2 regions of the Massilia sp. NP310 genome follow, and region 2 is predicted to be linked to the other one. Evidence: predicted binding sites of a transcription regulator. Region 2 holds the regulator's gene; the other holds the start of a gene.
What was found. Region 2 encodes FNR, which switches genes on or off when oxygen is low (the NO sensors DNR and NnrR bind a similar motif). Its sites were predicted from a motif close to TTGATNNNNATCAA; they were not measured.
Positions count from the first base shown of each region.

Region 1 (12,317 bases), 1.7 Mb from region 2:
ACCTCGAGCACCTGAAATGACGACGCGCGACGACGCTTTGCCGAATCCCCTGCCCCGCCCACCGCTGGAGCTGACCCGCCTCGAACAGATCTGGGAAACGCCCAGCGGCTGGCGCTTCTTCAAGTCGGTCAACAACACCAATATCGGCCTGATGTACATCGGGACGGCGATCCTGTTCTTCATCCTGGCCGGCATCCTGGCCCTGATCATGCGGGTGCAGCTGGCGGTGCCGGACAACGACCTGGTGGCCGCCAGCACCTACAACCAGATCTTCACGATGCACGGCACCGTGATGATGTTCCTGTTCGCGATCCCGATCGTCGAGGCGATCGCGGTCTACCTGCTGCCCAATATGCTGGGCGCGCGCGATCTGCCTTTCCCCCGATTGTCGGCCTACGCCTTCTGGGCCTATGCCTTCGGCGGCCTGGCCTTCTTCTGCACCCTGTTCTGGGGCCTGGCGCCGGACGGCGGCTGGTTCATGTATCCGCCGCTGACCGGCATGAAGTATTCGCCCGGCCTGAACGCCGACTTCTGGCTGCTGGGGATCGGCTTCATCGAGATCTCGGCGATCGCCGGCGCGATCGAGCTGATCGTCGGCATCCTGTTCACCCGCGCGCCGGGCATGACCCTGCGCCGCATGCCGGTGTATGCCTGGGCCATGCTGGTGGTGGGCGTGATGATCATCATCGCCTTCCCGGCCGTGATCGCCGGCACCGCGCTGCTCGAACTCGAGCGCGCCTTCAACATGCCGATCTTCGATGCCGAGCGCGGCGGCGACCCGCTGATCTGGCAGCACCTGTTCTGGTTCTTCGGCCATCCCGAGGTCTACATCATCTTCCTGCCGGCGGCCGGCATGATCTCGACCATGATCCCGACCATCGCCCAGAACCGCCTGGTGGGACGGCGCGTGATCGTGGTGGCGCTGGTCGGCGTCGGCATCTTCAGTTTCGGCCTGTGGGCCCACCACATGTTCACCGCCGGCCTGGGCGTGCTCGAGATGAGCCTGATCTCGGCGGCCAGCATGGCGGTGGCGATCCCCACCGGCATCCAGGTGTTCGGCTGGATCGCCACCTTATGGAGTGGCCGCATCAAGCTGAATGCGCCTACTCTATTCATGCTCGGCTTCATGTTCATCTTCGTGCTGGGCGGGCTGACCGGCGTGATGGTGGCCGTGATCCCGTTCGACTGGCAGGTGCACGACACCTATTTCATCGTGGCCCACCTGCATTACGTGCTGATCGGCGGCATGGTGTTCCCGGTGTTCGCCGCCATCTATTACTGGCTGCCGCTCATCAACGGCAACCAGATGTCGGAGCGCTGGGCCAAATGGATCTTCGCGCTGCTGTTCGGCGGCTTCAACATCACCTTCTTCCCGATGCACATCACGGGCCTGTACGGCATGCCGCGCCGGGTCTACACCTACTCGCACGAGATGGGCTGGGACTGGCTCAATATGCTCTCGACCGTCGGCGCCTTCATGTTCGCCCTCGGCATCGTGGCCATGATCGTCGACGCCACCCGCACCCTGCGCCGGCCAACCAAGGAAGTCGGCAATCCGTGGAACGCGGCGACGCTCGAGTGGCTGCCGTCCGAGGACTACGGCAACCGCAGCATCCCGATCGTCACGTCCGACGATCCGCTGTGGGACCAGCCGACCCTGTCGAAGGAGGTCGAAGAAGGCCGCCACTACCTGCCCAATACCGTCACCGGCCGCCGCGAGACGATCGCCACCAGCCCGGTGAGCGCGACGCCCAACTACCTGATGATCCTGCCCGGCGACAGCTGGCTGACCGTGATCGGCGCCGCCGGCACGGCCGGCTTCTTCCTGCTGCTGACCGTGAAGGCGATGGTGCTGGCCTCGATTTGCGGCGTCATCGCCGTCGCCTGCATCATCGGCTGGCTGTGGCAATCGGACCGCAGCGTCAACATGACCCACGCCCCGATCGGCGGCGGCATCAAGCTGCCGATCGGCGCGGTCGGCGTCGCCTCGCATTCGTGGTGGGGCACCTTCATCATGCTGATCGTGATCTACGGGATCTTCTGGTCTTTCGCCTACACCTACATCCACACCTCGATGCGGCTCGAGATCTGTCCGCCGCCGGGCGCCTCGCTGCCCGATGGAACGTACACCATCGCCGCCGCCGCCCTGCTGCTGCTTGGCTCCGCCCTGGTCTGGTTCAGTGGCCGCCTGAAGGGCCACGGCATGGCCTGGACGACACTCGCGGCGCTGGCCTGCACCACGGCCGCCTTCCTGCTCGACGTGCACAGCTGGCGCCTGGTGCATCTCGATGGCACCAAGGATGCCTGGAACGCCTCGATCGCGATCATGCTCGGTTTCCAGGGCGTGATGCTGTTCGTGCTGCTGCTGGCCGCGCCCTACCTGTGCGTGCGCGCCTGGCGCGGCCTTGTCAAGCCCGAAAACCGCGCCACGCGCGACAATATCGCGCTGATCTGGCATTACGTGACCCTGCAGGGCATCACCGCCATGGTGGTGATCCGCGGCCTGCTGCTGGTGATGGATTGAACATGGACGACCGATTCTTCCGGCGCGCCACGCGCGCCTCGCTTCCCCTCCTGGCCTGGGCCGCGCACTTTGGCTTCAGCTATATCGTGGCCGCGGCCCAGTGCACGCCGGGCGCCTGGCGGCCGGAAGGGCCGAACCCGTGGCTGCTGGGCGGCGCCACGCTGCTGGCGCTGGCCGTCTGCGTGTGGAGCGGCGCCGCCGCCGGCAAGCGCCTGCGGCTGGGCTCGACCGAGTTCGTGGATTACGTGGCGGCGGCCAGCGCGGTGCTGGCCTTCGTGGCGATCGCGTGGACCGGGATGCCGGTCCTGCTGGTCAGTGGATGCGCCTGACGGCGCATCAACCCGCGTCCGGCGCCACGCGCCAGATCACGTTGCCGACGTCGTCGGCCACCAGCACCGCGCCCTTCCTGTCGACCGCGACGCCGACCGGCCGGCCATGGGCCTCGCCATCCTGGTTGACGAAGCCGGTCAGCATGTCGACCGGCTTGCCGTTCGGCCGGCCATCCTTGAACGGCACGAACACGACGTTGTAGCCCGAGCGCGGCTTGCGGTTCCAGGAGCCGTGGTTGCCGACGATGGCGCCGTTCCTGTACTGCCCCGGCAGCAGCGATCCTTCGTAGAATGCCAGGCCCAGCGGGGCCACGTGGGCGCCCAGCGCGTAATCCGGCACGATCGCCTTTTCCACCAGGTCGGGACGCGGCGGCTTGACGCGCGTGTCGACGTGCTTGCCGAAGTAGCTGTACGGCCAGCCATAGAAACCGCCATCCTTCACCGAGGTCAGGTAGTCCGGCACCAGGTCGCTGCCGATCAGGTCGCGCTCGTTCACCACGGTCCACAACACGCCGGTCTCGGGCTGCCAGGCCATGCCGTTCGGATTGCGCAGGCCCGACGCGAACACGCGCGTCTTGCCGCTGGCGAGGTCGATCTCCAGGATCGCGGCCCGGTCCTGCTCCTGGTCCATGCCGTTCTCGGCGACGTTGCTGTTCGAGCCCGTGGTCGCGTACAGCTTCGTGCCGTCCTTGCTGGCGATGATGTTCTTGGTCCAGTGGTGGTTCAGCGGACCGCCCGGCAGCGGCGCCACCTGCTGCGGTTTGTCGAGGATTTCGGTCACCCCCTCCTTGTACGGAAAGCGCACCACCGCATCGGTATTGGCCACGTACAGCGTGTCGCCCACCAGCGCCATGCCGAACGGCGAATTCAGGTCTTTCAGGAACACGCGTTTCAGCTCGGCCACGCCGTCGCCATCGGCGTCGCGCAGCAGGCTGATACGGTTCGCGCTCGGCACGCCGGCGCCGGCGCGCGCCATGACCTTGCCCGTCACCCAGTTGCCGATGCCGCTCTTCGCCGGACGCTGCGGCGCATTGGTCTCGGCCACCAGCACGTCGCCGTTCGGGAGCACATAGACCCAGCGCGGATGGTCGAGCGCGGTGGCGAAGGCGTTCACCGCCAGGCCGGGCGCCGGGACCGGCGTCGTGTTCGCCGGCCAGCCTTTGGCCGGGGCGATGTGGACGGTCGGGATCAGGGTCTTGTTCGGCTCCTTCAGGGTCGGCTGCGAACCCATGTCGGCGCCGGCCGGCAAGGTCGATTTGTCGCCGCAGGCGGCCAGCAGGAGCATGGCGCCTGCGCACATGAACGGGAGTGGTTTGCGCATGACTTTCCCCAAGAGTATGGACTGGGGAAGTGTATATGACAAAGCCACCCATGCACGTTACGGCTGAGAACGCTCAGCCGTGCGCCGGCGCGCGAACCGCCACAGGCCGGGCAGCTGGATCGCCACCAGCAGGGCAAACGCGGCGCGATAGGCTTCCGGCGGCGCGCGGCCGAGCAGGTCGGGCTGCCACAGGCCGATCACCAGCCCGAAGCCGGCCTGCACCAGGAAGGCGCCGATGAAGATCAGGAGGTTCAGGAAAGTCGCGGCGCGTCCCGTCAGTTCGCGCGGCATCGACTGCGCCACGATGGCGTACTCGATGCCGGTGATCGTGCCCACCAGCGTGAACATCACCGACAGCATCGCGACACCGGGCCGGTAGCCGATGACCATGGCCGCCTGCACCAGCACGAAGAACGTGATGCCGGCCGCCGCCACGTCGAGCGGCGGCATACCGCGCCGCCCGGCCCATTCGGTGACCATGCCGACCGCGATCGCGCCGAACACCACCGCCGCCATCCCCAGGTAGAGCAGATAGGCGACCGCGGGCTCGGGGTAGCGCCCCACATCGGACAGCCAGCGCCCGACCCACAGGCCCTGCACGCCGAAGAACACCGCATGCGGGATCAAGACCAGCGAGGCGACCGCGCGAAAGCTCGGCGCGCGCCAGACTTCGCGCAGGGCCGGCAGCAGCGGACCGCGCTGCGCGGCCGGTCCCTCGGCCTTCGGGTACAGCAGCGCGATCAACAACCCGGTGCAGGCCACCAGCGCCGCCAGCAGGCAGAACAGGCCGCGCCAGTCGGTGTATTCCAGCACGGCGCGCACCGGCATGGTGGCGCTGGCGGCGCCCATGCCGCCGACCGCGATCAGGTAGCCGTGCACCGACGGCAGCCGGTTCGGAGCGATCCAGGTGGAGATCGCCTTGACCGCCGCCATGAAGCAGCCGCCCAGGCCGCAGCCCATGATGGCGCGCGCCGCCAGCAGGCCATAGAAGCCGCTGCAGTTTGCGAACAGCAGCGCGCCGCAGGACGCGAGCAGCATCATCGCCACCTGCACCCGGCGCGGCCCGTAGCGGTCCAGCGCCATCCCGACCGGCAGCTGGACCAGGGCGAAGGCGAAGAAGAAGGCGCTGGTCAGCAGCCCGAGCTTGCTAGGGGTGAGCGCCAGCGCGCCCACCAGGTGCGAGGCCAGCACCGCGTTCACGTTGCGCAGCAGCGAAGACAGGAAGTGCCCCAGCGCGAACGGCAGGAACACGTAGAAGAACACCCCCACGCCGGACAGGCGCAGGGGCGCTACGGACGCCAGGGCGCCTGGTTGCATCGTCGGACCCGCGCCTGGCATCAGGCCGCGTCGGGCTGGGCTTCGCCGCGCTGGCCGGCCGGCACCAGCGGGATCACCCGTCCGCCGGGGCCGCGCAGCGGGCCGCCGCTTTCCACTTCGAAGAAGAAGCGGTCGCGCCCGAACGCGGGCTTCAAATGATCGAGCCAGGTGGCGTTGGGGTCGAACTTGGCGAAGAACGGACGGCGCACCCAATCGGGATTGCGCGCCTGCAGGAACTGCAGGGCGAACAGCTTTTCGCCATTGATGGTCACCACCCCGTCGATCACGACCTTGCCGGGGAAGGCGCTCATCGACGGCCCGCGCACGGTGCGCGACAGGCCCGAGACCATCGAATAGGCTTCCTGGAAGATCTCGTGGGCGCGCGCCAGCGGCAGCGCGAAGTAGTCGCGCGGGCCGGTGTCGCGCTCGACGAACATGTAATAGGGAATGGCGCCCAGGCGCACGCCGGTGGTCCACAGTTCGGCCCAGCTCTTCGGGTCTTCGTTGATGTGGCGGATCAGCGGGCCCTGCATGCGCAGGGTGGCGCCGGTGCCGACGATGCGCTTGACCGCCTGCTGGGCTACGGCCGCGCGCAGTTCGACCGCGTGGTTGTAGTGGCCCATGATGGCCAGGTTCTTCCCGCTCGCCACCACTTTCTCGAACAGCCGCATCAGGTCGTCGCTGTCCTTGTCCGACACGAAGCGCTGCGGCCAATAGGCGACCGACTTGGTGCCGATGCGGATGTTCTGGATGTGGGCCAGCTCGGGCGCCAGCAGGGGTTCGAGGAATTCGGCCAGCGAACGGGTGTTCATGATCATCGGGTCGCCGCCGGTGATCAGGACGTCGGTCACGTCCGGATGCATCTTGAGGTAGGACACCAGCTCGCCGCACTCGCGCGCGTCGAACTTCATCTCGTCCATGCCGACGAACTGCGGCCAGCGGAAGCAGAAGGTGCAGTAGGCGTGGCAGGTCTGGCCGGCGCTGGGGAAGAACAGCACGGTCTCCTTGTACTTGTGCTGCAGGCCCTTGAGCGGCGCATCGTTCACGCGCGGGACGTTGTGCGTCATCTGGCCGGCCGGGTGCGGATTCATGCGCATGCGGATGTCGTGCACCAGGCGCGCGATGGCGGCGTCGTCCTTCTTGTGCAGCACCAGCTCGCGCAGCTGCTCGTATTCATGGGCCGGCAGCATGTCGCGGTGCGGGAAGGTCAGGCGGTAGATCGGATCGTCGGGCACGCGCTTCCAGTCGATCAGCTCATCCATCACATAGGCATTGGTGCGAAACGGCAGCACGTGCGATACCACTTGTACGGCTTCCTGCAGCTCGGGCGTGAGCCATTCCCATTGGCGCGCAGTCACAATGGACTGGCGCGTATATGGCTTGAACTTGGAAGGCGTCGATGCAGTCGTGGTCACGAGAATTCTCCAGTGAGATGACAGGCGGCAAGTTGCCGGGAAGCACTCATATTAGGGAGCCTGTATGCAACAGGAATTGCCTTCCATCAACCTCACTGTTGCTCGGACCGTGTTTAGAACAAACCCGCGACGCGACCTGGCGAAATGAGGCAAGGACACAACGCGACCGGCTCGCAGCTCCTGCCGTTGTGCGAACGCAATCCGGCACCGTCACGGCTCGGTACATTAGTGCGTGCACTTGAGAAATATCCTACCGAACACACCCGAAAGGAAAGCCATCCATGAAGATGATCGCCACCGCCGCCGCCCTCTGCCTGGGGCTGGCCGCCACCGCCGCCCACGCCAACGAACCGACCGCGAAGGACGCCATCGCGATGGCCGAGCGCGGCGCCACCGTCATCAAGACCAAGGGCAAGGCCGAGATGATGAGACTCATCAACGCCAAGGATCCGAGCTTCGTCCAGGGCTCGCTGTACGTCGACCTGCGCGACGTCAAGACCGGCATCGTGCTGGCCCATCCGTACAACCCGTCGATCGTCGGCAAGGACCTGACCGATGTGCCCGATGCGAACGGCAAGAAATACCGGCGCGAGATCATCGAGCTGGCTGCGGCCAAGGGCAAGGGCTGGGTCGACTACCAGTACAAGAACCCGACCACCGGCAAGATCGAGCCGAAGACCACCTATATCCTGCTGGTCGACGACGTGGTGCTGGAAGCCGGCATCTACAAGAAGTGATTGCCGTTGGCGTGCGGTGGACGTTGAATCCGTCCGCCGCACGCGTCTCTAGGAGTGACTCCCATGCTGAACAAACTGCGGATCGGCCAGAAACTGCTGCTGGCCCCGGGACTCGTGCTCGTCCTGCTGACCCTGCTTTCGGCGGCCGCCTACTATGGCATGGTGCGCCAGAATGCCTCGCTCGAACACATGGTGCAGGTGCGCGCCGCGCGCCTGCAGGCGGTGGCCGACGTCGCCGGCGAAGCGCGCTTCGCGCATGCCAACGCCTACCAGCTGCTAGCCTGGGTCAACGGCAGCTTCGCCCAGAACCGGCTGAGCGCCCTGACCGCCGACATCCAGCGCAGGCACGCCGCCATCGGCGACCAGCTGGGCAAGTTCGCGCAGGAGGCCGAACAGCACGAGCGCGCGCCGATCGAGGCCTCGCAAGCGGCGCTGGCGCGCTACCGCAAGGCGGTCGGCGAGACGATCGAGATGGCCTCGGTCGACCAGTCGATCGCCACCAACTCGATGCAGAAGGCCGAGCAGCAGTTCGTCGCGCTCGACGCCGAACTGACGCGCCTGGCCCAGCTCGAGAAAAAGATGAGCGAGGATGCCCACGCCGCCGCCAAGGCCGAGTTCCGCAGCCTGGGCTTGAGCATGGCCGGCCTGGTGCTGCTGTCGATCGGGCTGTCGCTGGCGGTGACGATGCTGGTGCGGCGCTCGATGCTGGGCGGGATCAACGCGATCGCGCGCACGGTCGGCGAACTGGCCGAAGGCCGGCTCGACGCGCCGCCCTTGCAGGCGAAAGGCCGCGACGAGATCGACGACACCGCACGGGCGCTGGACCACACCATCGCGCGCCTGAACGCCGCCCTGCACAGCGTGATGAACGCGGTGCGCTCGATCGACACCGCGTCGCAGGAAATCGCCAGCGGCAACCTCGACCTCTCGACCCGCACCGAGATGCAGGCCGGCTCGCTCGAGCAGACCGCCAGCACCATGGAGACCCTGACCACGGCGGTCAAGGACAATGCCAGCAATGCGCGCCAGGCCTCGGAGCTGGCGGCGCAAGCGTCGCAACTGGCGTCGCGCGGCGGCCAGGCGGTGCAGCAGGCGGTGACGACGATGGAATCGATCCAGGCCAGCTCGCGCAAGATCGTCGAGATCATCGGCGTCATCGACGGCATCTCGTTCCAGACCAATATCCTGGCCCTGAACGCGGCGGTGGAAGCGGCGCGGGCCGGCGAACAGGGACGCGGCTTCGCGGTGGTGGCCTCCGAGGTGCGCACCCTGGCCCAGCGCTCGGCGGCGGCGGCCAAGGAAATCAAGGGCCTGATCGCCGATTCGGTGAACATCATCGAGCGCGGCAACGCTTCGGTCAGCGAGGCCGGCGCCAGCATGGGCGACATCGTGTCCTCGGTGCGCCAGGTGAACGACATCATCGGCCGCATCAGCATCGCCAGCACCGAGCAGGCCGACGGCATCGCCGAGGTCAATCGCGCGGTCGGGCAGATGGACGGCATGACCCAGCAGAACGCGGCCCTGGTCGAACAGGCCGCGGCGGCGGCCGAAAGCCTGCACGAGCAGACCGTGAACCTGGCGAAGGCGGTGGCGATCTTCCGCGTCGCGCCCGGCCTGGACGCCGATGCGGCGGGCGTCGAAACGCAAGAGGAGACGAGCGCGGAAGAAGCGCCGGAATCCGGCTTCCAGGGCGTGGGCGAACGGCGCGCATCGGGCAGCGCGATGCGCGGCGGTCCGGTGCGCGCCCTGCCCGCGGCGCCCGCGGCGCCCACGCGGCGGCGCGCCTGAAGCGTGGTTCGGCTAGCGGAACGGCCGGCTGACGAAACGCGAGCCGGCCAGCCCGAACCGCCACGGCACGTCGACCGCCTTCGAGATGCCGATGCGCGGTCCTGCCACCAGCGACAGACCGGGCTCGGCCGGCAGCAGTTCGAATGGTCGTTCCGACAACGCCATGCCGTTGTGCGCACGGGTCACGCCCAGCGCCTGGCACAGCTTGCCCGGCCCGGAACACAGCAGGCGCTCGTCCAGCGCGTCGCGCCGCGCGCGCATGAGGTCCAGGCCCGCCACCGGCTCCAGCGCCCGGATCAGGACCCCGGCGCCGTGCCCGGCCTCCTGGCACACGAAATTCAGGCACCAGTGGATGCCGTACGACCGGTAGACATAGGCATGCGCGGGCGGCCCGAACATCGACGCATTGCGCTCGGTCGGCCCGGAATACGCGTGCGAGGCCGGGTCTTCATGGTCATAGGCTTCGGTCTCGACAATCCGGCCGCCGACGCCGTCGACCAGCACCGTGACGCCGATCAGCTGCTGCGCGACGACGTCCGCCGGCTTCGAGAAATCGATCCCTGCAATTGTAGAAATAGCCATGCGCCGATTCTAGCGCGGGACAGCATGACCCGCCGTTTTGGTGAAATTGACACAAGAATAGAGTGATAATGGCATTGCCTTGCTGCAATAACGAAATGACTCGGGTATAGTGGCAGCGTCCTCCGCATTTCCGCGAAGCCTATTCGCGCCTCCATCTCCATGAACACCGTCGTCGAGCCCATTCCGCAGATCGACCAGGTCGATGCCCTGATCAAATCGATCCGCATCCCGCCTCGGCCCAGCCTGCTCGCCGACCTGCAACGCGAACTGGCGGCGGAAGATCCGTCGCTGGACGCCATCGGCAAGATCGTGGCGAGCGACGTCGGCATGTCCGGCGCCCTCCTGAAACTTGCCAATTCGGCCATCTATGGCGGCCGGCGCAAGGCCAAGTCGATCGAACAGGCCATCCTGTTCCTCGGCATTAACCAGGTCGCGGCCATGATGACCGGCCTGCTGGCGCGCCAGGCGATTCCCGCCAACAGCGCGGCCCTGGCCAGCTTCTGGGACATCTCCACCCGCCGCGCGCAGGCGATGGTGTTCCTGTCGCGCCGCCTGCGCATGGGCGAAGCGGACGTGGCCCACACCTTCGGCCTGTTCTGCGACACCGGCGTGCCGCTGCTGATGGAGCGTTTCAAGGATTACAACGTCACCTATGGCGCGGCCTCGCTCGAAGCGGTCCGTCCGTTCACCGCGCTCGAAGTCGAGCGCCACGACACCAGCCACGCCGCCGTCGGCTGCCTGCTGGCGCGTAACTGGGGGCTGTCGGACCACGTGTCGTGGGCCATCCTGCACCACCATGACTACGCCGTGATCGAAGACGCGTCGACGGCATCGCCGGTGCGCTCGCTGGTCGCGCTGTCGCTGCTGGCCGAGAACGCGATCTGCCGCTACCAGGGCCACGCCGAATCGACCGAGTGGAACAAGGGCGGCGCCGCGGCCTGCGCCTATCTGGGATTGTCGAGCGAAGAAACCGCCGAGATCCTGGACGAATTGCTGGAAGCCTTCCACGAGGATTGAAGGCTTTTGACTTCTGCCTGACGCGAGCGGATACTGGGATGTAAATACCCGCGCGTACAGGGAGGAGACATGAAGCGCCTCGTGACCGGACTGCTGTCGCTGTCCCTGCTGCTGGGCGGCTGCGCCAGCACCGCTCCCACCTCCCCGCCATCATCCGCGCTGTTCGCCGACGAGCGTTTCGCGCCGCCGTCCGAACCGGTCGGCGCGCAGGGCCTGTTCACGCTCAGCCCCGCGATGCGCGATTACCTGCACAGCGCCGCCTTCACCCAGCGCCTGCGCAGCAAGGGCATGCGCCATGGCCTGCTGGACGCGCTGTACAGCAAGACCGACCTGAAACTCGAATACGAATCGCGCATCACGCGCACCGCCAGCGAAACCTATGAGGCGCGCATGGGCAACTGCCTGTCGCTGGTCATCATGACGGCCGCCTTCGCGAAGGAACTCGGCATGCCGGTGCGCTTCCAGAGCGTGGAGGTCGCGGACAGCTGGAGCCGCACCGCCGGCATCTACCTGTCGAGCGCCCACATCAACATCGGCCTGGGGCAGCATGCGTCCGAGGTCTTGCGCGGTTACGATCCCGAGCGGGTGCTGGTGGTCGACTTCATCCCGCGCGAGGAAGCGGCGAGCCTGCGCACCCGCGAGCTGGAAGAAGAAGACGTCGTCGCCCTCTACCTGAACAACCGCGCCGCCGAGGCGCTGATACAGGACCGTATCATTGACGCCTACTGGTGGGCGCGCGCGGCGGTGGCGGCGCGTCCCGGCACGGCGACCACGCTCAATACGCTGGCCGTGATCTACCACCGCCACGGCGAGCTGGCGCTGGCCGAGCGCGCCTATCAGGCCGCGCTGGCGCGCGAGCCCGAGAACCTGGCGGTGCTGCGCAACCTGGAGCCGCTGCTGGTGACGCTGGGCCGGCCGCTGGAAGCGCAGGCGCTGGCCAAACGCATCGCCGCGATCGAGCCGACGCCGCCGTACCACTATTTCGACAAGGGCATGGCGGCGCTCAAGGCGGGCGACTTCGACGCGGCCGTGGCGCTCTTCGCGCGCGAGGTGAAACGCTCGCCCTACAACGACGAGTTCAGGTTCTGGCTGGGAATCGCGCACCTCAAGCTCGGGCATCTGGGCGACGCGCGCGAGCATATCGCGCTGGCGGTCGATCACAGCACGCGGGGGGATATGCGCGAGGTGTATTCGGCCAAGCTGGCGCATTTAAGAAGGGTGGCGACGACGGGGACGCGGCTGCGCTGACCGCGCCGCCCGCCATGCCGGCGTCATCAGAACAGCGGC
Region 1 covers NZ_CP080379.1:3,529,015-3,541,331, forward strand. Annotated here, with positions in the region: gene coxB (cytochrome c oxidase subunit II) at 1-20, shown strand, start outside; gene ctaD (cytochrome c oxidase subunit I) at 17-2,524, shown strand; gene KY496_RS15515 (hypothetical protein) at 2,527-2,853, shown strand; gene KY496_RS15520 (sorbosone dehydrogenase family protein) at 2,861-4,174, opposite strand; gene KY496_RS15525 (MFS transporter) at 4,232-5,491, opposite strand; gene KY496_RS15530 (KamA family radical SAM protein) at 5,512-6,906, opposite strand; gene KY496_RS15535 (cache domain-containing protein) at 7,188-7,643, shown strand; gene KY496_RS15540 (methyl-accepting chemotaxis protein) at 7,707-9,431, shown strand; gene KY496_RS15545 (DNA-3-methyladenine glycosylase) at 9,444-10,013, opposite strand; gene KY496_RS15550 (HDOD domain-containing protein) at 10,173-11,030, shown strand; gene KY496_RS15555 (M48 family metallopeptidase) at 11,100-12,278, shown strand; gene KY496_RS15560 (DNA-deoxyinosine glycosylase) at 12,305-12,317, opposite strand, start outside.
Region 1: the regulator FNR is predicted to act here: its motif matches at 6,983-6,996, upstream of KY496_RS15530 (KamA family radical SAM protein).

Region 2 (12,317 bases):
GAAGCGGAACTCGAAGGCCACCCCGCGAAACACCAGGCCGATGAGCATGAAGATCAGCGGCAGGTAGAGCCCCGAGAGGATGATCGCGTAGGCCACCGGGAAGGCCGCCAGCAGCCCCTCCCCGCCCAGCACCAGCCAGGTCTCGTTGCCGTCCCACACCGGCGCGACCGAATTCATCATGGTGTCGCGGTCGCGCTTCTTCGGCGTGAACGGGAACAGCATGCCGATGCCCAGGTCGAAGCCGTCCAGCAGCACGTACATGAAGACGGAAAAAAAGATGATCAGGATCCAGATGACGGATGTGTCGATGCCCATGGTGTCAGCTCCGCGTCGGTGGGTTGCCGCCGTCGCGGTCGGCGCCGCGGTCAGCGCCTTGGACGGGATTGTCGTCGATATTGCCTTCGATGCTGTCGTCGTTGTCGACGTTGGCCGCCGACAGCGGCCGCATCGGCGTGCGCCCTTCGCCCGGCCCGCCCTCGGGCGGCTTGTTCAGGGCGAAGTGCTGCGGCCCCTTGTTGATCAGGCGCAGCAGGTAGACGGTGCCGGCGCCGAACACGAAGACGTAGGCCACGACGAACATCGCCAGCGTCACGCCCATCGTGGTGACGCTGTGCGGCGAGACCGCATCGGCGGTGCGCAGCACGCCGTAGATCACCCACGGCTGGCGGCCGACCTCGGTCGTGATCCAGCCGGCCAGGATGGCGATCAGGCCGGCCGGCCCCATCAGCAAGGCGAAGCGCAGGAACAGGCGCTTGCCGTAGATCCGCCCTCCCCGCCTGAGCCACAGGCTCCAGGCCCCGAGGGCGATCATCAACAGGCCCAGGCCGACCATGACCCGGAAACTCCAGAACACGATCAGGGAATTGGGGCGGTCTTCGCGCGGGAACTCCTTCAGTCCCGGGAACTGGCCGCTCAGCGTATGGGTGAGGATGATGCTGCCCAGGTAGGGAATCTCGACCGCGTAACGCGTCTCTTCGCGCTCCATGTCGGGAATGCCGAACAGGATCAGCGGCACCGCCTCGCCCGGCGTGTTTTCCCAGTGCCCCTCCATCGCCGCCAGCTTGGCCGGCTGGTGCTTGAGCGTATTGAGGCCATGGAAGTCGCCGATCACCGCCTGGATCGGCGCCACCAGCAGGATCATCCACATCGCCATCGACAGCATCTTGCGCACGTTCTTGTTGTCGCGTCCGCGCAGCAGGTGCCAGGCGGCCGAGGCGCCGACGATCAGCGCCGTGGCCAGGTAGGCCGCCACCACCATGTGCATCAGGCGGTAGGGAAAGGAGGGATTGAAGATGATGGCCAGCCAGTCGACCGGGATCATGCGCCCGCCCTCGATGGCGTAGCCCTGCGGCGTCTGCATCCAGCTGTTGGCGCCCAGGATCCAGGTCGACGAGATCAGGGTGCCGATGGCCACCATGCAGGTGGCCAGGAAGTGCAGCTGCGGCCCGACCCGGTTCCAGCCGAACAGCATCACGCCCAGGAAGCCGGCCTCCAGGAAGAAGGCGGTCAGCACCTCGTAGGTGAGCAGCGGGCCCATGACGCTGCCGGCGAATTCGGACAGGTAGCTCCAGTTGGTGCCGATCTGGTAGGCCATCACGATGCCCGACACCACGCCCATGCCGAAGGCGACGGCGAAGATCTTGAGCCAGAAGTGGTACAGGTCGACGTAGACCTGGCGCCCGGTCTTGAGCCAGCACGCCTCGAGCACGGCCAGGTAGCTGGCCATGCCGATCGTGATCGCGGGGAAGATGATGTGGAAGGAAATCGTGAAGGCAAACTGGATGCGCGCCAGTTCCAGGGCTGTAAGACCAAGCATGCAAACTCCCCCGTATCGATGGCGCCAAGTAGATCACGACATCGGCCTCGCACGATTGGCCATATCATTTTTATCATTGTTGAGTGGTTTTTGAACACATGCCGCTCGGTTCGCAACAAAAGTTCATGAAAACTTCCCAATTTGGTGCAAATTTCGGCCTTGCCGGCCAGAATGCTCAGCCAACGGGTCTATAATTTGCGGTGTACTGAACAAAGCGACCATCCGTCATGAGCCAGCCCCTGTCCCGGCAAGCCGAGCCGCCCCTGAACATCCATGCGCTCAAGTCCTGCGCCCAGTGCAGCATGCACCAGCTGTGCCTGCCGATGGGCCTGGAAGACGCCGAGATCGACCGCCTGGACAAGATCATCGGCCGCCGTCGCCGCCTGGAGCGCGACGAGCGCCTGTACGGCGTGGGCGAGTCGTTCCGCAACCTGTACGCGGTGCGCTTCGGCCACTTCAAGACCTACCAGGTGAACGCCGCCGGCGAAGCCCAGATCACCGGCTTCCAGATGGCCGGCGAGCTGCTGGGCATGGATGCGATCAGCGGCACCCACCACTGCGATGCGGTGGCGCTGGAAGACTCCGAGGTCTGCGAGATCCCGTTCGCGCGCCTGGAAGACCTGTTCGGCGAGGTGCCGACGCTGCTGCGCCACTTCCACCGCATCATGAGCCAGGAAATCACGCGCGAGCAGAACGTCATGCTCCTGCTCGGCAATATGCGCGCCGAGCAGCGCTTCGCCGTGTTCCTGGTCAACCTGTCGGCGCGCTACGCCGCCCGCGGCTATGCGGCCAACCGCTTCCAGCTGCGCATGTCGCGCGAAGACATCGGCAACTACCTGGGCCTGACCATCGAAAGCATCAGCCGCCTGCTGTCGCGCTTTAAAAAGCAGGGCTGGCTCGAGGTCGACAAGCGCGAAGTCACCCTGCTCGATCCGGTCAAGCTGAAGGCGCTGGCGGCCGGCACCGACGCCTGCAGCCCGATGGCGTAAAGCCCATGACGCCGCAGCCCGCGTGCGACCTGCACCTGCGCAGCTACGACCGCGTGCACTGGGGCGACCGCCATGACTTCGCCCAGCTGGTGCTGCCGGTGCACGGTGAAGTCGTGCTCGACATCGAAGCGCGGCGCGGCCGGCTCGATCCCCTGCATGGCGCGCTGGTGGCGCCCGGCGCCTGGCATGCGCAATCGAGCCCGGGTGCCAACGGCTCCCTGATCGTCGACGTCGACGGCGCCGCCTTCGGCAGTGGCCCGTGGCAGCGCCTGCTGGAGCGGCCCTTCGTCACGCTTGGCCCCGCGGCGCGCAAGCTGGTCGAGTTCATGGGGGTGATGGCGCGCGATGCCGCGCCAACCCACGCCCCGCCCCGCGCGCTGGTGCAGGGCTGGGTGCCGCTGCTGCTCGACACCCTGAGCCTGGACGCGCCGCGCGCCACCTCGCGCCTGGCCGCCCTGCTGGCGCGCATCGAGGCCGCGCCCGGCCTGGCCTGGAGCACCGAGTCGATGGCGCGCGCCGCCAACCTGAGCGTCAGCCGCCTGCACGCGCTGTTTCGCGAAGAGCTGGACAGCACGCCGCATGCCTGGCTGCTGCGCTGCCGCCTGGATTGCGCCCGCAGCCTGTTGACGCACAGCGCGCGCAGCGTGGCCGACATCGCCCTCGCCTGCGGCTTTTCGGACCAGGCCAGCCTGACGCGGGCGATGCGCCGCGTGTTCGACACCACACCCGGCGCCTGTCGGCGTGCGGGTCAGGAGACACCGCCAACACCGCGGTAGTCCCGGCCAAGACCGGACCCACGTCCGGATCCGAGAATCTCTTCAAAGGAGATTCATCATGTACATCGCTACTGGCGCGGGCGGGCTGTCCCGCTCCACCCTGCTCGGCATCGGCGCGGGCATCGCCGCCGGCGCGCTCTGGGGCCTGGTCTTCCTGGCGCCGGAACTGGCGCCGGGATTCCTGCCGATCCAGCTCTCGGCCGGGCGCTACCTGGCCTATGGCCTGGTCGCCGCCATCCTGATCGCCCCGGCCTGGGGACGGCTGCGCCGCCATCTCGGCTGGCCGGCCTGGCGCAGCCTGATCTGGCTCAGCCTCACCGGCAACATCGTCTACTACCTGTTCCTCGCCAACGCGGTCCAGTTGGGCGGCGTGGCCATGGCCTCGATCGTGATCGGGCTGCTGCCGATCGCGGTCACCCTGGTCGGTTCGCGCGACCGTCACGCGGTGCCGCTGCGCCGCCTGCTGCCGTCGCTGCTGCTGAGCGGCGCCGGCCTGGCCTGCATCGGCTGGGAGTCGCTGTCGGCGTCCGGCCCCGGCTCGGCCGCCGGACTGGCATGCGCCTTCGGCGCGCTGGTGTCATGGACCCTCTTCGCGGTGCACAACAGCCGCTGGCTGGCGCGCATCGAGGGGATCTCGCCGCATGAATGGAACCTGCTGGTGGGCGTGGTCACCGGGCTGATGGCCCTGGCGCTGGCGATGCCGGCCTTCGTGCTGGCGCCGGGCGCGCACACGCTGCCGGCCTGGATGCAGTTCGGCGCCCTGGTCACCACGGTCGCCATCCTGTGCTCGGTGGTCGGCAACGCCCTGTGGAACCATGCCAGCCGCGCGCTGCCCCTGAGCCTGATGGGCCAGATGATCGTGTTCGAGACCATCTTCGCGGCCTTGTACGGCTTCTTGTGGGAGGCGCGCTGGCCGAGCGGGTTCGAGACCGCCGCCCTGGCGTTGCTGGTCGCGGGCGTGGTCTCGTGCGCGTCGGCGCACCGGGGCGCGCACTGATCCTGTCGGCGCAGCGTTGAAACTGCGGCGACCTCAGCGCCGCACCGACAGCCCGAACGCCAGGCTCAGGTCGGGCGTATGTCGATTCAACCCATGCACCACCATCGCATCGACCTGGCAGTTCTTGTTCAGGCGCCAGCTGACGCCGGCGTCGACCTGCATCCGGTCGCCGCCATGCGATGCGGACGCGATCTGCGGCGCCGCCACTTCAAGGAATCCCTGGACGCGTTCAGTGAATTTCTTGCCCAGCGACGCCGCCAGGATGCCGTAGTGGTAGCGCGCGCCGTCATCGTCGACATCGGCCCCGGCGCCCGGCGTCACGGCCAATGACCAGCCTTTCGGCAGATCCCACTCGGCCGCCAGCACCAGCTGCGGCAGCACACCCTTGACCCGCAGCGCCGAGCTGCCGCTTGGCAGCGCCGCTGAGCCGATCAGCCCCAGGGCCGGATGTACGCCCTCGCCGTCGGCAAGATGCCACTTGAATCCGATCGACACGGCATTCCAGCCCGCAGTCGTGGTGCGCGCGCGACTAGCCGGATCGAGCTCGTGCTCGATGCTGCGGCCATCGGTCTCGATGCGCAGTTCCGTCGTGTCGCCCAGGCCGATGCGCAGCAGCGCCGGCGTGCTCAAGGTGCGCAGGTGCAGGTCGTCGTTGCGCTGGCGATCCCAGTTGACGCCGATCTCGAGCTGCAGGCGGCCATCACCGACCACCTGGCTGGAATTGGCGACGTTGGGGCGGTCGGGATTGATGACATCGCCGTCGTCGGCGTGGGCGAACTGGGCGCTGCAGGCCAGCACCAGGAACGCCGCCTGGCGGCGCGGGCGCGTAAGGGTTGATGGAAACATCATGCGGTCGGATAAACGAGGTTGGACATGGTATGCGAGGGTCGAGCCGGCGCCAGCTGCCGCTTCAAGGCAGCCAGCGGGCGGCGCGCAGCCGCTCGATGGCGCTGACGATCGTCGCGCCGGGCTCCACCGCTTCGGTGAAACCGGCGCGCCGGATCTTGCCCATGTCCGACACCATGTCGAACTCGGTATTGAACACGAAGTCGCCGAACCACCAGCCGACCTGCTTCTCGTAAGGCATCGACTGCAGGCCATGGCGCTGCACGATGCGCTCCCACGCCGGCGCCTTCAACGGCATTTGCCTGGCCAGCGAGAACGGCTGCGGCGGTCCCACCTCCATGTCGAAGGCCGCCGCGACCTGGCGCCATACGCGCTCCCAGCGGAACGGCTCGTTGACCAGGTTGAAGGCTTCGCCGCGCGCCGCCGGATCGAGCGCGGCCCAGACGCTGGCGCGCGCCATCCAGTCGGCATCGGTGGTCTGGGCCAGCACGCCCGAGTACACCTTGTCCGTACCCGGGAAGCGCAGCGGCGCGCCGGCGTCCTTGCTGAGCGCGGCGAACATGCCCATCACCATCGCGATATTCATCGGATTGCCGGCAATGTCGCCCACCACCACGTCGGGCCGCAGGATCGACCATTCGACCTCGCCGGCGGCGGCGCGCTCGCGCAGCAGGTCTTCCTGGGCATAATAGAAGTTGGGCGTCATGTGGCGCGGGTCGTCCTCGTAGAACGGCGCCTGGGCATCGCCGAGGTGCACGCCATACACCTTGGCGCCCTGATAGTGCACCACGCGCTGCAGCGGGGCGCCGACCGCCTTCAAGCCGTCGAGCAGGTTGCGCAGCATGCCGCCGTTGATCCGCTCCTCGTCGAGCAGGTCGGTCCCACTCTTCAGCGCGGCGTAGAACACGTGGGTCGTATCGCGCGCCGCTTCCAGGGCGCTGGCGGTGGCCTGGGCGTCGGTCAGGTCGACCTTGATGCTCTCGACGCCGTCCACGAAAGTGCGCGGCAAGGCCCGCACCCGCCATTCCGGCCGTCCGTGCAGCTCGCGTACGACCGCATTGCCGATGATGCCGCTGGCGCCGACGACCAATGCGCTATACCTGGTGCTCATCCATCTCTCCTCATGAAAACTGACTGGCGCAAGGATACCCGTTCCGTGCGTCCAGCGTCGTCCCGTGCCACGGATGCGCCGCTCGCCGGAGGCATGGCCAAGGTAGCGCCAGCCGCCCTGCGCAGGGGCGTGTCGCGCTACCTCGGCCTTTTCGCATGACCCGGGCGCCGCGCGACAGTATGATCGGCCGCGTTCGACCAACCGTCCACGAAAACCGCCATGCAACCACGTCGCCCCCTCGTCATCCTGCTTTCCGCCCTGCTGCTCGCGACCGCCCCGCACGTGGCCGGCGCCTCGATCCTGCCGGACGTCCCCGACATCCAGGCCGTCACCGACTACCGGCCGAAGATCCCGCTGCGCGTCTACACCGCCGACAAGGTGCTGATCGGCGAATTCGGCGCCGAGCGGCGCGAGTTCGTCTCGGTGGCCAAGATGCCGGCGCTGCTCAAATCGGCCGTGCTGGCGATCGAGGACACCCGCTTCTACGAGCACGGCGGCGTCGACTGGATCCGCGCGCTCGGCGCGGCCAAGGCCAATCTCGCCGACTTCGGCAGCCAGGGCGCGTCCACCATCACGATGCAGGTCGCGCGCAACTTCTTCCTGTCGCGCGACAAGACGCTGCCGCGCAAGCTGACCGAGGTTGCCCTGGCTTATAAAATCGAGAAGGCGCTCTCCAAGGACCAGATCCTCGAGGTCTACCTGAACCAGATCTATCTCGGCCAGCGCGCCTACGGCTTCGCCAGCGCGGCGCGCACGTACTTCGGCAAACCGCTGCCAGACCTGACCCTGGCCGAGATCGCGATGCTGGCCGGCCTGCCGCAGAACCCGTCCAGCAGCAATCCGGTGTCGAATCCGCAGGCGGCCCGCAAGCGCCAGCAGGTCGTCCTCAAGCGCATGCGCGAACTGGCGCTGATCACCGAGCCCCAGTACCGGCGCGCCCTGGCCGAACGCCTGCAGGTGCGCAGCGATGGCGCCACCCTGAATCCGCGCGCCGCCTGGGTCGCCGAGATCGCGCGCCAGGCGGTCCATGCCCGCTTCGGCCAGGCGGCCTACGAACGCGGCATCACGGTCACCACCACCATCGTGGCCGCCGAACAGGATGCGGCCCACGAATCGGTGCGCCGCAACGTGCTCGCCTACGACCGCCGCCACGGCTACCGCGGCCCGGAGGCGCGTATCGCGCTGCCGGCCGGCGTCGAAGAAAGAAAGGACGCGATCGCCGCCGCCCTGCAGAAACGTCCGTTTGTTGCCGGCTTGGCGCCGGCGGTGGTCGTCGCCGCGTCGCCCAGGCGGGTGCGCGCCCTGCTCGCCAACGGCGACGCTGTCGAGGTCACCGGCCCGGGCCTGGCCTTCGCCGCCGGCGCCCTGTCGAGCAAGGCCAAGGCCGCGATGAAACTGGCGCCCGGCGCCGTCATCCGGCTGGCCAGGGCCACCGACGGCTCTCCATCGATCGCCCAGCTGCCCGAGGTTGCCGCCGCCTTCGTCGCGCTCGACACCGGGACCGGCGCCTACCGCGCGCTGGTCGGCGGCTTCGATCACTCAATCCACAAGTTCAACCACGTGACCCAGGCCTGGCGCCAGCCGGGATCGAGCATCAAGCCCTTCGTCTATTCCGCCGGCCTGGAACGCGGCTTCTTCCCCGGCACGCAGATCCTCGACGAGCCGCTCGACTTCAGCGCCGAGAAGGCCTATGCCAACTGGTCGCCGCGCAACGACGACAATGTGTTCGAGGGCCCGGTCACGGTGCGCCATGCGCTGTCGCGCTCGCGCAATGTGCCCACCGTGCGCATGCTGCGCGCGCTGGACGTCGACTACGCCCGCGCGCACCTGGCGCGCTTCGGCTTCGACCCCGCGCGCCAGCCGCGCAACCTGACGCTCGGCCTGGGCACCGGCGCCGTCACGCCGCTGCAGATGGCCGGCGCCTACGCGGTGCTGGCCAACGGCGGCTACCGCGTGGAACCGTGGCTGATCGCGCGCATCCAGGATGGCGACGGCAGGGTCGTGTTCGCGCATGCGGCGCCGCAGCCGAGACAGGAAAGCGCCCGGGTGCTGGACGCGCGCAACGCCTTCATCGTCGACAGCATGCTGCGCGACGTCACCCGCGTCGGCACCGCGGCGGCGGCCTCGCGCCAGCTGCAAAGGGCCGACCTGGCCGGCAAGACCGGCACCACCAGCAATGCGGTCGACGGCTGGTTCGCCGGCTACGGCGGCCAGGTGGCGGCGGTGGCCTGGATGGGTTACGACGAACCGCGCTCGCTCGGCGGCCGCGAGTTCGGCTCGACCCTGGCGCTGCCGATGTGGGTCGACTTCATGCGCGTCGCGCTGGCCAGGACGCCGCAGCACGAGCCGCTGCCGCCGGAAGGCGTGGCGCGCGCCGGCGGCGACTGGGTGTATGCCGAGTATGCGGAACAGGAACAGGTGCCGGAGGCGGCCGACGGCTTCGAGACGCTGATCGGCACGCTCTCTTCCAGCGGCGAAGAGCCGCCGCGCTGATCAGATCTCGATCAGCAGCTCGGGACGAAAAGCCTCCTGCTCGCCCTTGCTCAGGTAGCCGAGCGGATTGGCCACCACCCGGCATGACCAGGACAGGGGGCCATCGCGCCCCTCGACCACGTAGTCGTTCAGGCAGTGCAGGTGGCCGTGCATCCACAGCTGCGCGTGCTTGAACAGGTCGTCGAGCGCGTTGCAGAAGCCCGCTGTGCCGGGCGTGAGGCCATAGCGCGGGTCGGCGCTCATCAGGCTCGGGGCGAAATGGGTGACCACCGCCGTCTTGCCCTCGAACGGCGTGGCCAGCGCCGCGCGCAGCCAGGCCTGGCAGTCGAGCGACATGGCGCGGATGCCTTCGGCCAGCACCTGCTCGCCATTCTTGAGGGTCGTGTTCTTGCTCAGGTAGTAGTTCGCCGCGCGGAACGCCTTGTTACGCTGCTGCATCTGTTTGGTGAGGTCGGTGTCGCGCAGCGCCAGGGCGTCGAAGTCGCTCCACAAGGTGGTGCCGATGAAGCGCACGTGATCGATGACGACGATCTCGCGGTCGAGCCAGACGATGCCGAGCCGCTCGCAGGTGGCGCGCAGCCGCGCATGGGTGGCATCGTGGTCGAGCGAATCGAATTCGTGGTTGCCGGGAATGAACAGCACCCGCTTGCCCGCCAGCGCCGGCAATGCGGGAGAGAAGCGCTCGAGTCCGAAATCCCCGGTCTCCAGGCGCGAGCCGGCCTGGTAGGAGCCGATGTCGCCGGCCAGCACCACGACGTCGGTGTCCGGCAGGATGAGCGGCTGGAAGCCGGGATAGCGTTCGAGGTGCAGGTCGGAGAAAAGCTGGATGCGCATGGGCGCCGAGTATACCGCAGGCGCCGCCCTTCTTCAGCTTGCGCTTGCGCCCAACCCCGCGCCGAACCCCGCCCCCAGGCGTGCGATCTCGACCGAGCCGCGCTCGTCGAAGACCGGGCAATCCTGGACCATGCGCACGACGGCATTGAAATCCGCCGCCTCGATCACCGAGTAGCCCGACAGCGAGCTGCCGGACAGCTTGGGGCCGATCAGGCGGCTCGGGATCTCGACGCTGTCCTGCGTCAGGCTGCCCGGATCGAGCAGGGCCGGGCCCAGGGCGTCGAACCACGCGCGCCAGCGATCTTCCTGGCGCTCGCCCGGTTCGGATGCGCCGCGATAGATGATCAGGAATCGTTCCATGTCGTCCCCCATGAAGGTGGGCTCAACATAGCAGAAGCGGGCCGGTGGTGACGCACCGCTGGCCCGCTAGCCGATCAGAAGCGCACGTTCGCCGTCAGGCTGGCCGAGCGCGGCGTGCCCGGCGTATAGCGGTAACCGCTCTTGTTGATGGCCGCGACATACTTCTCGTCGCCGATGTTGTACACGTTCAGGCGCAGGTCGACGTGCTTGCTGACCTTGTAGCCGACCATGGCGTCGAACACCCAGTACGATTCGGTATAGGCCGGGGTGCCGATCGCGCCGTCGGTGCCGCGCGCCAGCTTGTCGGAAAAACGCGCGCCGCCGCCGATGCGCAGGCCCCACGGCAGGTCATACGAGGTCCAGGCGGTGAACGATCGCTTTGGTGTATAGGTCAGGCTGTTCTCGCCGGCGGCGGTGACGTTGCGGCCGCGCTCCACGCTGGTGTCCATGTACAGGTAGCCGGCGCTGAGCAGCCAGTGCGGCGCCAGTTCGCCGGTGGCGCCCAGCTCCACGCCCTGCACCCGCTTCTCGCCGGTCTGGTACCACTGCTGGTCGACCGGATCCTGCTCGACCTCGTTCTCGACGTCGGTGCGAAACAGCGCGGCCGACAGCGACAGCTTGGATTTCAGCAGGTCGAGCTTGCCGCCCACTTCAGTGGTGACCGTCTTTTGCGGATCGTAGATCGGGTTCTGGGCGCTGTTGGCGTTGCCCGACACGGTGAAGCTGCCGCCCGGCGGCTGCTTGGAACTGGCCACCATCGCATACACGCTGCTGTTGGCGGTCGGCTTGTACAGCGCCGACAGCTTGCCGTTGACCAGGTTATCGCCGACCTTGAAGCGGGTCGGGGTCAGCACGTTATTGGTCAGCGCCACCACCGAATAATCGCCGCGGAAGTGGTCGAGGCGCACGCCGCCATTGAAGATCCAGCGCTCGCCGACCTTGACGGTGTCGAACACGTACACGCTCTGGGTGTCGACTTCGCCCTCGTTGTAGGCGCCGGTGCGGCGCACGTCGACCGGCGTGGTCGGCGCCTGGTTCGGGTCGGGATGGTAGATGTTCGCGGGCGGCAGCGTGCCCAGGCCGGTCAAGCCCCAGGTGGTCTGGCGTTCGCTGGTGATTTCGAAGCCCGTCACCAGGGTGTGCGACACGGCGCCGGTGTCGAACTGGCTGGTCAGCGTCGTGACGTTGGTGAGGATCTTGTTTTCCTGGTCCTTGCCGGTGCGGATGCTGCGCGCCAGGATCCAGGTATTCGGGTCGGCCTCGACCGGCGTGGTGAGGTTGGCGGCGCTGGTGAGGAAGGCGGTGAGCAGGTAATCCTGGCTGGTCTTGCCGTAGCGGCTCGTGTTCTGCAGCTTCATGGTCGGCGAGAAGTCATGCTCGATGCGCACGGTGGCCATGTCGGCCTTCACGTCGTCGTAGTCGTCGACCGAGCCGTAGAAGTTCTTGGGGTCGACTTTCGGGGCGTCGGCGACCCAGGGTTTGGCGCGGTCCGGGCTGGTGTAGCCGGGCAGGCCGATCACGTACACGCCGCCGTCGGGAATGTTATCCTGATCGACGTGCAGGTAGTCCAGGTGCACCCGGGTGGGGCCGTTCAGGCCGAAGCCGATGCTCGGCGCCACCGCCCAGCGCTTGTTCTCGACCACGTCGCGCGCCGCGCTGCCGGAATCCTGGGCCAGCACGTTCAGGCGCACGGCGATGCCGCGCTCGGCGTCGAGCACCTGATTGGCATCCAGCGTGATGCGTTTCTGGTCGCCGCTGCCGCCGGTGACCGCGGCGGTCACCAGGTCGGTGAGATTCGCCTTCTTGGTCACCAGGTTGACCGAGCCGGTCGGCGCACTGCGGCCGTTGTCGGTGCCGGCCGGGCCTTTCAGCACGTCGATCTGCTCCAGGTTGAACACGTCGCGCGAGATCGAGCCGACGTCGCGCACGCCGTCGACGTAGATGCTGCCGGACGTATCGAAGCCGCGCATGAAGATCGCGTCGCCGGTATTCGTGTTGCCGTTCTCGCCCAGGAAGAAGGCGCCGACGCCGGGGGTGTTGCGCAGCGCCTCGGTCAGGGTCAGGGCGCCCTGCTGCTCGAACAGCTCCTTCTTGA
Region 2 covers NZ_CP080379.1:1,822,584-1,834,900, forward strand. Annotated here, with positions in the region: gene cydB (cytochrome d ubiquinol oxidase subunit II) at 1-315, opposite strand, end outside; gene KY496_RS07920 (cytochrome ubiquinol oxidase subunit I) at 320-1,816, opposite strand; gene fnr (fumarate/nitrate reduction transcriptional regulator Fnr) at 2,044-2,805, shown strand; gene KY496_RS07930 (AraC family transcriptional regulator) at 2,811-3,581, shown strand; gene KY496_RS07935 (DMT family transporter) at 3,640-4,578, shown strand; gene KY496_RS07940 (transporter) at 4,612-5,427, opposite strand; gene KY496_RS07945 (SDR family oxidoreductase) at 5,489-6,535, opposite strand; gene KY496_RS07950 (penicillin-binding protein 1A) at 6,755-9,028, shown strand; gene KY496_RS07955 (metallophosphoesterase) at 9,029-9,862, opposite strand; gene KY496_RS07960 (hypothetical protein) at 9,896-10,222, opposite strand; gene KY496_RS07965 (catecholate siderophore receptor Fiu) at 10,297-12,317, opposite strand, start outside.